Regions from separate parts of the Breznakia sp. PFB1-19 genome, predicted to be linked through region 2. Evidence: a T-box and tRNA genes for the amino acid it is inferred to sense, from the RefSeq annotation. Region 2 holds a T-box; the other holds one or more tRNA genes.
What was found. The T-box of region 2 lies ahead of leuS (leucine--tRNA ligase). A T-box ahead of a tRNA ligase gene usually reads a tRNA of that ligase, here a tRNA-Leu.
Positions count from the first base shown of each region.

Region 1: it has a tRNA-Leu gene. The T-box ahead of leuS (leucine--tRNA ligase) is inferred to sense a tRNA for this amino acid. The anticodon was not compared.

Region 1 covers NZ_JARXXJ010000005.1:67,883-71,778, forward strand. The annotation lists tRNA gene M2098_RS03980 (tRNA-Asn) at 54-129, opposite strand; gene M2098_RS03985 (inositol monophosphatase family protein) at 200-970, opposite strand; tRNA gene M2098_RS03990 (tRNA-Leu) at 1,151-1,233, shown strand; tRNA gene M2098_RS03995 (tRNA-Cys) at 1,245-1,318, shown strand; tRNA gene M2098_RS04000 (tRNA-Leu) at 1,353-1,439, shown strand; gene M2098_RS04005 (MgtC/SapB family protein) at 1,599-2,288, opposite strand; T-box leader at 2,776-2,984, shown strand; gene M2098_RS04010 (ABC transporter substrate-binding protein) at 3,028-3,896, shown strand, end outside.
Region 2 covers NZ_JARXXJ010000003.1:5,799-15,353, reverse strand. The annotation lists gene leuC (3-isopropylmalate dehydratase large subunit) at 1-429, opposite strand, end outside; gene M2098_RS02305 (2-isopropylmalate synthase) at 433-2,112, opposite strand; gene leuS (leucine--tRNA ligase) at 2,128-4,527, opposite strand; T-box leader at 4,572-4,781, opposite strand; gene M2098_RS02295 (DUF1307 domain-containing protein) at 4,801-5,262, opposite strand; gene gltA (NADPH-dependent glutamate synthase) at 5,351-6,736, opposite strand; gene M2098_RS02285 (sulfide/dihydroorotate dehydrogenase-like FAD/NAD-binding protein) at 6,739-7,581, opposite strand; gene M2098_RS02280 (LysR family transcriptional regulator) at 7,592-8,521, opposite strand; gene M2098_RS02275 (3-phosphoglycerate dehydrogenase family protein) at 8,613-9,555, opposite strand, start outside.

The DNA.
Region 1 (3,896 bases), on a different contig from region 2:
GAAGTCATAAAAATAAAAAAAGTACCGATAAAATCAGTACTTATTACGCTTCATGGCGCCTGAAACAGGACTTGAACCTGTGACCGTTCGGTTAACAGCCGAGTGCTCTACCAACTGAGCTATTCAGGCATTGCTTTGTTATTATAGCAAAGAAAAAGTACTCTGACAAGTACCTTTCTTTAAAAAATTATAAATTTTATTAACGTTTTGTTGCTTCCTTTAAGAAGGTGAAATTACTTGCATTACCGGCAATCATTCCAATTGGTTTTTCATAACTCCAAGTCTCCGGTGCAATTGGCTCAATTAGTCCGCCAGCTTCTTCGATAATGATTCGTCCAGCCGAGAAATCCCATGCGCTAAGTGAAGCTTCAAAGAAACCATCAAAGCGTCCACACGCAACATAACATAAGTCCAATACTGCACTACCACAACGTCGTATGTCACGACCAGTTAGCAATAACTTGCGAAATGTATCAAAAGTATAATCGATAAGTCGCTCTTTTGAATATGGGGCAGTCCCCACCGCAAATAAACTATGTGCTTCATCAGCAGTACTTACATGAATTGGTTCTCCATTTAGAAAACTACCCTCGCCTTCAGTTGCATAAAACAATTCATTAAGGTAAGGATTGTACACAACACCTAGAATGCTTTTTTGTTTGTAAAGTAAAGCAATAGACACACAACTCATTTTTATATCGTAGAAAAAGTTGGTTGTTCCATCGATGGGGTCAATTACCCAAACATATCCATCATCATAATCCTTAACATCATTTTCCTCAGCTATAATTTTCGCATCAGGCATAATCGCGCGTAAACGTTCAATTACAAATTCCTGTGTTTTTACATCGGTACTTGTAACAATATTGCTTGCACCATCTTTTTCATTTGTTTGAAAATCTCTATGTTCTTTAAAAAAACGACCTGCCTCCACTGCGATTGTTTTTACTTGATTCAATACTTCTAACATAACACCCTCCATGATTATCCTATCGTATCATAATTTGTGATAATAATCTTATTGAATCACAAATAATTCATGACAAAATGTGTCGAAAAAGATGCGAAAATACTAGCGTGAAATATTTTGATTTTTTTACATTTTTGATATTGCAATTTGTTTTGACTATGCTATAATATAAAAGCACTTGCGCGTGTGGCGAAATTGGCAGACGCACCAGACTTAGGATCTGGCGGGCAACCGTGGGGGTTCGAGTCCCTTCACGCGCACCATTTGTATTTGGGGTTCCTTAGCCAAGTGGTAAGGCAATAGACTGCAACTCTGTGATCACCAGTTCAAATCTGGTAGGAACCTCCATTTTTGAAAAGTGACGAAGTGTGCAAATAAATATCGGGCCGTGGCGGAATAGGCAGACGCAACGGACTTAAAATCCGTTGAGGGCAACCTCGTGGGGGTTCAAGTCCCCCCGGCCCGACCATTTTTAAAAAATGTCAAATTAGTAAAAACCTAGATACCATCAATAACATGATGAAATCTAGGTTTTTTGTATATCTTGTAGAAAAACATAAACAAGTAAAAATGACAGTAAGACAATAAAAGCTAGAAACAAAGAATAAATCTAAGTTTCTAGCTTGTTTTAGTTTATGGTATACACGCAATTAATTCCTTGAATGCTTTGAAACAAGGAAATAAGTTCGGATTCATCCATAGTGTTTGATATTTGTAAGGAGATGATTGTTGAGTGACTATTTTCCTTTACATTTAAGTTTTTGAGTAGATGATTGTCTTCATTTACTAACTCAATTTTATGGTTTTTCATGAGTAAAATCATGCTACTTAAATCGAATGATGAAGTATATTCTATATATAAATCAATAGTTACTTGGTTTGCTTGTGTAGAAAAATGTTTACTAAGTAGCTTTAAGACAAAAAGTTCAAGTATAGTTGCTACAAATGCTCCAAAGTAGAAGCCAATCCCTACAGCTAATCCGATACATGCACTAAACCAAATGCTTGCTGCAGAAGTAAGTCCTTTGATTCGATCATTACCAGTAACCAATATCATACCTGCTCCAAGAAAACCAATTCCACTAATAACCTGTGCAGGTAATCGTGTAATATCTCCTAGACCGTAATTTACAAAGCAATATTCGCTTGTAAGCATAACAAGGGTTGAACCAATACAAACAAGAGAATGCGTTTTTAAACCCGCTGGACTACCTTTTTTTGAACGATCAAATCCAATTGATGCTCCAAATATCATAGACATAGTTAGACGAATGAAGATGGAAAGAATATCAAATTGTTGTAGAAATTGTTCAAACATATTTCACCAACTCGTTTGAATGCATTATACAATTTAGTTGTATGACAGTATCATCGATAAATGTAAGTACATCTATATCGCTAAAATTAACTAGTGTTTTCATTGTTTAATATCCTCCTTCATAAACATATAGTATAGTTGAATCACTCTAAATAGACAACGAGAAAATATGAATTGTTTTTTATGTCAAGAATATATTTATGTAGTATTATTAACTTAAAGGTAACGATAAGAAAGGAGCGAAATCTATGATTATTATTTTAGCAATTATTGCGTTTTGTTATTTTGGTGGTATATATAATGAATTACTCAAAATACGAAGATTATTAGAAAAGCAGGAACAAAGAATACATAATGAGTCACAAACATGAAGCTGAAGTAAGAATTACATTCAAGAACTGGCAATCAGAATTGAAAATTCTTTCATTTAATGTAAAAAGTTTCTTTTTTGATTGACATATATTTACATAATCGGTAAAATGGTAATAATTAAACAAAGAAGTGAAGTAGTAAATCCTTTTTGGAAATTAGAGATGCTATGGCTGGTGAAAATAGCACTGAGAAAAGTTTTGAATTCATCACGGAGTTGCTTGTCACAAAAGGCAAGCTGGTTAACAACCATTATCTTGTGTACCAAAGAGGTCATCAGTTTTGATGGCAAACGAGGTGGTAACGCGGTGATTCATCGTCCTCATAATGAGGACTTTTTTTGTTTATTGAGTCATAGGGGGAAATAGTTATGAAAAAACTTGGAGTCGTATCATTACTAGTTTGTATGTGTCTAACGCTTGTAGCGTGTAATGAAGAAGAAAAAGCAGAAGGACATGCAACTATCGGAGTCATTCAATATGCAGAACATCCAGCATTGGATAAAACATATGAAGGATTTATTGATGCCTTAAAAGAAGAAGGATTTGAAGAGGGAAAGAACTTAACAATTAATCGCAATAATGCGCAAAGTGATAGTTCTACAAATGAGACAATTGCAGACAAACTTGTAAATGACAATCCAGATTTAATCTATGCGATTGCAACACCAAGTGCACAAGCAGTTGCACAAAAAACACAAGATATTCCTATCGTGGTAAATGCAGTAACTGATCCTAAAACATCAGGAATTGTTGCTAGTAATGAAGAGCCAGGGGGAAATGTTACTGGGGTTAGTGATTTAACGCCAGTGAAGGAACAAATTTCTTTGATTAAGGAATTTATGCCAGATGTAAAGAAAGTCGCAATTATGTATACGAATTCTGAAGATAATTCAAAATTCCAAGCAGATATTGCAGCAGAAGCACTTAAAAAAGAAGGAATCGAATATCAAGAAACAACAGTTTCTGATATTAGTCAAATTCAACAAGTTGCAGAGAGTTTAGTTGGTCAAGTTGATGCAGTGTATATTCCAACAGATAACTTACTAGCTGAAGGAATTGCAACAGTAACACAAGTAACCAACGAAAAAGGAATTCCTTGTATTGTTGGTGAAAAAGGAATGACAGAAGGTGGTGGTCTTGCATCATATGCAATTGACTATTACAAGTTAGGGCAACTTGCAGGAAAACAAGCAGCAAAAATCCTACGTGGTGAAGCTGTTGCTGCAGATATGCCAAT
Region 2 (9,555 bases):
ATCTGTACTACCAACACCAGTTGAAAATGCACCAAGTGCTCCATATGTACATGTGTGTGAATCAGCACCGATAACTAAATCACCACAAGTCACAATTCCTTTTTCAGGCAATAATGAGTGTTCTACTCCCATTTGCCCTACATCATAGAAATTTGTGATCTCTTGATGTTTTGCAAAACAACGACATTGTTTACTTTGTGTTGCTGCTTTAATATCTTTATTTGGTGTAAAGTGATCGAGTACGATTGAGATCTTATCTTTATGAAACACCTTATCAAAATCATGTTTTTCAAACTCATTAATTGCAACTGGAGTTGTAATATCATTTCCTAATACCATATCCAAATTTGCCATAATAAGTTGTCCTGGTTGTACGTTATCAAGACCTGCATGTGCTGCTAAGATCTTTTGTGACATTGTCATTCCCATTGTTTATTCCCCCTCTATTTTTGCTTTTTCATTGATCGCTCGATTTAAGGCACTAACCATCGCTTGAATACTAGCAGCGATAATATCATCGTGTATTCCTACACCAAAACGATCTACATTGACACAATCATTTATTTCCACATAGGCACAAGCCTTTGATGCACTACTTTTTCCAAGTGAGTGTTCATTGTAATCAATGACATCAAAAGTTAAGCCTAAGTGTTCTCTAAAGGCATTAGCAACTGCATCTAAACGACCATTACCATTACCTTTGCACATTTTATGTTCCCCTTTAAAGTTCACTTCAACTTCTACAGAAATATCTCCATTTCTAGTAAAGTGATAATCGATTAATTCTAATGGAGCTTGTAAATTCACAAAGTCCTTTTCGAATATATCTTTAATTTCATTTGGCATTAGTTCTGCATGTTTCTTATCCGAAATATCTTTGATGTAGTAGCCAAATCCTTCACGGAAGCGTTTAGGTAAATCAAATCCGTAATACTCTTCCATCAAGTATCCAATTCCACCTTTTCCAGATTGTGAGTTGATTCGAATTACATCACTTTCATATTCACGACCAACATCTTTTGGATCAATTGGTAAATATGGAACATTCCATAAATCACTACCAATTTCTTCACGATATTTCAACCCTTTTGCAATCGCGTCTTGGTGACTACCAGAGAATGCCGCAAATACAAGTTTTCCTGCATATGGTTGACGGTCATAAACACGCATACGTGTTACTTCTTCATATACACGTACAATTTCTTGAATGTTGCTGAAGTCTAATTTTGGATTTACACCATGCGTAAACATATTTAATGCAAGAGTCACAATATCCACATTTCCTGTACGCTCTCCATTACCAAATAATGTTCCTTCAATACGGTCAGCACCAGCAAGTAAACCAAGTTCACTATCCGCTACACCACATCCACGATCGTTATGTGGATGCAAGCTAATTTCAACTGCATCACGGTGTTTCAAATGTTTATGCATATATTCAATTTGTGAAGCATAGACATGTGGCATACTCATTTCTACAGTTACCGGTAAGTTGATGATCGCTTTCTTATCTGGTGTTGGTTGCCATATATCAAGTACAGCATTACACACTTCAAGTGCATATTCCATTTCCGTTCCTGTAAAACTTTCTGGTGAATATTCAAAACGAATATCCCCTTTTGCATCTTTTGCCAATTCTTTTAATAACTTTGCTCCATTTGTGGCAATCGTAAGAATTTCTTCCTTTGATTTTCTAAAGACTTGTTCACGTTGCGCAACACTTGTTGAATTGTAAACATGCACCACTGCCTTTTTACATCCATCAAGCGCATCAAATGTCTTTTTGATGATATGTTCACGAGCTTGTGTAAGTACTTGCACAGTTACATCATCAGGAATTAAATCTTGTTCGATCAGTGTACGTAAGAATTGATATTCTGTTTCACTAGCTGCTGGAAACCCAACTTCAATTTCTTTGAATCCAACCTTTACGAGTAAATCAAAGAATTTTAACTTCTCATCTAAACTCATCGGAATAATCAAACTTTGATTTCCATCACGTAAATCGACAGAACACCATGTTGGTGCTGTATCGATATATTCTTTTTTTACCCAGTCAAAACAAGGCTCTGGTGGCATGAAATAACCACGCTTGTACTTATTAAAGTTCATAAACTTTACCTCCTATTACACAACAATATTCACTAATTTATTCTTAATTACAATTACTTTACGTAATTCTTTCCCCTCAATAAAACTTTGGATAGCTTCTAATGCCAATGCTTTTTCTTTAATTTCATCATCACTTGAACCATTAGCTATCATAAACTTACCACGTAATTTTCCGTTTACTTGTACGATAATTTCTAATTCATCTTCAACTAACATCGCTTCATCATATGTTGGCCAAGCTTCATATGTAATCGTATCGTTATGTCCTAAAATTACGTTCCATAATTCTTCACCTAAGTGTGGTGCAATTGGATATAGCATTTTTGTAAATCCTTCTGCATATGCTTTCGGGAAGTTTTTCTCTTTATATACCGCATTCACGAATATCATCATTTGCGAGATTGCAGTATTGAAGTTCAGACTTTCATAATCATCTGTAACTTTCTTAACTGTTTGGTGATATACCTTATCTAAGTTTGGATTTGCTACATCACTAATTTTACCTTCTTCAGTAAATAGACGATACACACGTACTAAGAAACGATGTGCACCTTCTACTCCACTTGTACTCCAAGGTTTATCGGCTTCTAATGGACCCATAAACATTTCATATAAACGAAGTGTATCTGCTCCATAATCTTCAACGATATCATTTGGGTTTACAACATACTCAGGGTAACGTTTTCCCATTTTCATATTGTTTTCACCTAGAATCATTCCTTGGTGAACAAGTTTCTTAAACGGTTCACTTGTTGGTGCAATTCCTTTATCAAACAAGTAACGGTTCCACATTCTTGCATATAATAAATGTCCAACAGCATGTTCTGGTCCACCAACATATAAATCAACTGGCATCCAGTGTTTTAATAACTCTGGATCTCCTATGGCTTTGTCGTTATGTGGATCAATATAACGTAAGAAATACCAACTTGAACCAGCACTTCCTGGCATAGTACTTGTCTCACGTTTTCCTTTTTTACCTTCTACTTCTACATGAACCCAATCCGTTGCTTTTTCTAATGGCGAAGATCCACTCGAACTAGGGCTATAGTCTTCAAGTTCAGGTAACACAAGTGGTAATTCACTTTCTGCAACTAACTGTTCAGTTCCATCTTCCATATGAATGACTGGAATTGGTTCTCCCCAGTAACGTTGACGTGCAAAGATCCATTCACGTAAACGATAGTTCACATGTTTTGTTCCTACATGGTGTTCTTCAAGCCATGCAATCATTGTTGCAATTGCATCTGCTTTATTCATTCCATCAAGGAATCCTGAATTGATATGTAAACCATCTTCTACATATGCAGCTTCTTCAATATTTCCACCTTCTAAAACAGCGATAATATCAATTCCATATTTTTTTGCAAAATCATAGTCACGCTCATCATGTGCAGGGACTGCCATAATTGCACCAGTTCCATATCCTGCAAGCACGTAATCTGCAATCCAAATTGGCACTTCTGCACCATTTACAGGATTTATTGCATATGCTCCAGTAAACACACCAGTTTTTTCTTTATTTAACTCTGTACGTTCTAAATCCGACTTACTTGCACATACTTTTTTATAGTCACTCACTGCCTGTTTTTGCGCGTCACTTGTAATCATATCAACAAGTACATGTTCAGGTGATAATACACAATACGTAGCTCCAAATAATGTATCTGGACGTGTTGTAAACACGGTGAATGTTTCATCATAGCCAGCAACTTTGAAATCAACATGTGCACCAACGCTTTTTCCAATCCAGTTACGTTGCATTTCTTTTGTTGATTTTGGCCAATCAAGATCATCCAAACCATCAAGTAGTTTTTCTGCATATGCAGGAATATCAATTGCCCATTGTTTCATATTGATACGAACGACTGGATATCCTCCACGCTCACTTTTTCCATCAATAACTTCATCATTTGCAAGTACAGTTCCTAATTCTTCACACCAGTTAACTGGCATATCGATATATTTTACCAATCCATCTTTATATAACTGTTCAAAAATCCATTGTGTCCATTTATAGTATGATGGATCACTTGTCGAAAAGGATTTATCCCAATCATATGAGAAACCTAATAACTGTAATTGTTCAGAGAAGATTTTAATGTTTGCTTCTGTAAATCCATTTGGATGATTTCCTGTAGAAATCGCATATTGCTCTGCTGGAAGTCCAAATGAATCAAATCCCATTGGGTGTAATACATTATATCCTTGCATACGTTTTAATCGACTTACTACATCTGTTGCTGTATATCCTTCTGGGTGACCAACATGAAGTCCTTGTCCTGATGGATATGGAAACATATCTAATGCATAGAATTTAGGTTTACTAAAATCCCATACATCTGTTTTAAACGTATCGTTATCTTTCCAATACTTACGCCATTTTGTTTCAATTGCTTTGTAATCAAATACCATATTTTTCTCCTTTTACCTAAAATAAAAACGTCCTTAGAAATTCATCTAAGGACGTTATAAACGCGGTACCACCTTAGTTCATATAGAAAAAATCTATATGCACCTTCATTATCGATTATCGCTCGATCCACGAATCGCTTATGTATTACGATTAGCTCCTTGGCGAGTTCACCTTAGCGTTTATACAAGTTTTCACCAACCACTTGCTCTCTATCATAAACTTTAAGATTACTACTCCAAATCTAAGCTATATTGTTACTTATTTTATCACAATTATTTACTTTTACAAGTAAACTCTAGATTTTCATAATTAGCTACAGTTTTCTTTAAACTTAAGCCTTTTTTGGTACTACCTTCAACTTCTAGTAAATTTGCTTCGATTAAATCTTCAACCGATGCTTCTTCTAAGTCAAATACGCTATCTTCTGTAAGTACATGATCTTTCAATGTATAGGTATATGTTACACCTTTTGTAGCTTCCATTTTCTCTTTAACTTCTTTTGCATTTTTATTTACATCATCTTCAGTAATTAAACCTTGATCAAATGCGCTTGTTAAATCCGTAGCAACATGTTGTGTAAGCTTTGTGATTGTATCATCATCAGCTTCCAGCGTTAAAGTTGCTTTTGTTTCTTCTTGTTCAATTGTACAGACAGTTGTTGTTTCTTCTTTTTTTGATTGACATCCACTTATAATAAGTAGACTTATCACTAACAAATACGTTAACTTTTTCATTTACATTCCTCTTCTTGATTTCTTATATCATTTACTTTTTCAGTATATCATATTCTATCAATTTATAAACGTAAGAAAATGGTTCGTATTATTTATTTTGAATGTACTCATCCATCGCTTGTGCAGCTTCTTTTCCTGCTCCCATTGCTAGGATTACCGTTGCAGCTCCAGTTACTGCATCTCCTCCAGCAAATACACCTTCTCGTGTTGTTGCTCCTGTTTTTGGATCTGCGATTAAACATCCCCACTTATTGGTGTCTAATCCTTCTGTGGTTCTGTGAATTAATGGGTTGGGACTTGTTCCTATCGACATAATCATACAATCGATATCTAGTGTGAAATTACTTCCTTCTTTGACTACTGGTCGTCTTCTTCCACTCTCATCAGGTTCTCCTAATTCCATTTGTACACATTCAATCGCTCTTACATTTCCTTTGTCATCACCAAGTACTTGGACTGGATTATTCAATGTCTTAAAGATAATTCCTTCTTCCATTGCATGTTCCACTTCTTCTTTTCTTGCTGGTAATTCTTCAGTTCCTCGACGGTACACAATGTATACTTCTGCTCCTAGACGTTTTGCACATCTGGCAGCATCCATTGCAACATTTCCTCCACCGACAACTGCTACTTTCTTACCTTTGAAAATTGGTGTATCAGCTTCTACATCATAAGCTTTCATTAAGTTAAAACGTGTCAGAAATTCATTTGCAGAGAATACTCCATTTAAGTTTTCTCCAGGTATTTTCATAAAGTTTGGAAGTCCTGCTCCACTACCGATGAATACAGCTTCATTTCCATCTTCAAATAGTTCATCAATATCAAACACTTTTCCAATAACCATATTGGTTTCCATGTGAACACCTAAGTCTTTGAGTGCTTGTACTTCTTTACTTACAATCGCTTTTGGTAGTCTGAATTCTGGAATTCCATATTCAAGTACTCCTCCTGCTTTATGTAATGCTTCATAGACTGTAACTTCATATCCTTTTTTCGCTAAATCTCCTGCACAAGTTAATCCTGCAGGTCCAGCTCCTACTACAGCTACTTTATGTCCGTTTTTCTCAATATTTGGAATCTTATTTTCTCCATTTGCCATATGATAATCAGCGACAAATCTCTCCAGCCTTCCAATTCCGACTGCTTCATGTTTAATGGCTCTTACACATAGCTTTTCACATTGATCTTCTTGTGGACATACACGTCCACATACTGCTGGTAAAGCATTGGTTTCTTTAATCTTATCGTAGGCTCCTTCGATATCTCCTTCTTTAATTAAGGCGATAAATTCAGGAATTTGCACACCTACTGGACATCCATTTACACAAGGTTTGTGTTTACATTGTAGACAACGATCCGCTTCTTCTTGTGCCATTTCTAAGGTATATCCTGTTGCTACTTCTGCAACGTTTTTATTTCGTACATTTGGCTCTTGATGTGGCATTGGTACTTTATTTGGACTCATGTTTGGCATAACTAGCGCACCTCCTTGTGAAATAAGTGACAGTCTTTTTCACGTGCTTTGGCTTCAAAGTCTGCATACTGTCTAGATCTTGCGATCGCTTCATCGAAGTCGACTTGATGTCCATCAAAATCAGGTCCATCTACACAAGCAAATTTCATTTCATTGTTTACACTTAGTCTACAGCATCCACACATTCCTGTTCCATCAATCATAATTGGATTCATGCTGACCGTTGTTTTCACATCATATTGTTTTGTGAGTTGGCAGACAAACTTCATCATAACTAGTGGTCCAATTGCGATGACTTCATCAAACACTTCACCTGCATCAAGTAGTTCTTGTAGTTTATTTGTGACTAATCCTTTTTCTCCTACAGTTCCATCATCACTCATCGTATACATATGATGACTAACTGCTTCAAATTCATCACGTAAGATTTCTAAATCTTTATTTCTAAATCCTGTGATTACCGTTACCTCAGTACCATTTTCATATAAAGCTTTGGCTGTTGGGTAGGCAATTGCACAACCAACTCCTCCACCAACTACACAGACACGTTTCATACCTTCTACATGACTTGGTACACCTAGTGGTCCTACAAAGTCAAGAATGGCATCTCCCACTTCTAGATTATCTAGTAACATCGTACTACGACCTACCAATTGGTAAATAATCGTAACAAGTCCTTTTTCACGATCATAATCTGCAACAGTTAAGGGAATTCTCTCTCCCATTTCATGTGAACGAAGGATAATAAATTGTCCTGCTTTTGCCTTTTTAGCAATTGCTGGTGCTTCTACTACCATTTTCGTAACCGTTGGATTTAATCGTTCTTTTTCAACAATTTTATACATAATAGACCCCTTAGTATTTTTCTATACGTTGTGAAACTTCATTTTTCACTTCTTCTAGTTTCACCATAAAGCGTTGATCTAAATTCGTTAAGTTATATCCTTCTCGATATATAAATCCATCGCGATATTTCTTTCTTATTCCCTTACAAGGTTTTTGCTCGAGATTATATAAATCTAATAATTCTTGTGGAATTGCAGATCCCCAAATATAAGTTTTAGGAACATGCAACATAATTGCAAATTGTGTTTGTCTTTCATAAACAAAGATTTGTTTGCTACATGAATGCTCTTGATTGTTCATTTGTTTCAAGTAAGGGACGAAGTTATCACCATGTGAGATTTCCACAAAATCATCTAAATCTGATAATTCGAGTTCTTCTTTATCATGTAGTGGAGAATCTTTTGCAAGTGTCACAAGGTGCTTAAATTCCCAAATTGGTTCAAAAATCACCTTCTTATTCTTTAAATAGTCACGGAAATAGTTTTCATGTGCCATATCATAACGAATTACACCTAGATTAAATAGTCCTTCTGCTACATTGGTAATGGCTTGCATTGAGTTTGTCTCTTGAATATTGACACGAATGGATTTATTTAAATCCAACTCTTCAATTAACTTTACAACGGCATAAGAAATATAACTTCCTCTAGGTATGGCTACATTGAAACGTTGCACATCTTTAAAATCATCCAAACGAATTTGTTCGATTTTTTCAATTTGTGCCAACACTTCTTTGGCATACTTAATTAACTGTGCACCTTCTGGTGTAGGTACAGTTCCTTTTGGTCCGCGTTCAAAAATGGTAAAGCCAAGGGTTTCTTCAAATTCCTTAATAACTTTACTCAAGTTTGGTTGCGCCATAAACAGTTTTTCAGCTGCATGCGTTATGGAGCGGCGTTTCTCAATTTCAATAACGTATTTAAGATATGTTGTGTTCATAGTATCTCCCTGTAACCCAAGTGGGTCATATACATAAATGTATTATAGGTGATTTACTACCTATCTTCAACTAAAGAACTTTACAATTCTTTTATAGAGCAACAACCTTTAAAATTGCATCGATTAAAGATAATTCTTTTACTACATCATCAACATCTTTGCTATTCACATCGACCATTGTATACGCATAATCATTTTTACTTTTATTGATTAAGTTTTCAATATTAATTCCTTTATCAGAAATCGTTTGCGTAATTTGGGCAATCATATTTGGTGCATTACGGTGGAAAATTGTAATTCTTGCTTCTCCACTACGATCCATATGTACATTTGGTAAGTTCACCGAATGTAAAATGTTTCCATTTTCTAAGAAATCTTGAATTTGATCCACTGCCATAATTGCACAGTTTTCTTCTGATTCTGGTGTTGACGCACCTAAATGTGGAATACAAATTACACCTTTCGCATGTAAGATATCTCCATTTGGGAAATCGGTAACATAATTTTTTACTTTCCCTGCTTCAATTGCATCTACAACAGCTTTTTCATCAACGAGTCCACCACGTGCAAAGTTAAGAATACATACGTTATCTTTCATTTTTGCAATCGCTTCACTATTGATCATGTTTTTTGTTTTATCGCTTAATGGAACATGCACTGAAATGTAATCACATTTCTCATATAGTTCTTCTAATGTTTTCGCATAATGTACTTTGCGTGATAACTGCCAAGCAGCATCAATTGAAATATATGGATCGTATCCATACACTTCCATACCAAAGTGCAATGCTAAGTTTGCTACTTTGATACCAATGGCACCTAGACCGATAATTCCTAGCTTTTTACCACGTAACTCATTTCCAACAAAGTTACTTTTTTCTTTTTCGACAATAGTTGATACATCATCGTTTTCTGCTAATGTACTTACCCAGTTCATCGCATTATATACAGGACGTGCGGATAATAGCATACCAGCAAATACCAATTCTTTAACTGCATTCGCATTTGCTCCAGGTGTATTAAAACATACAATT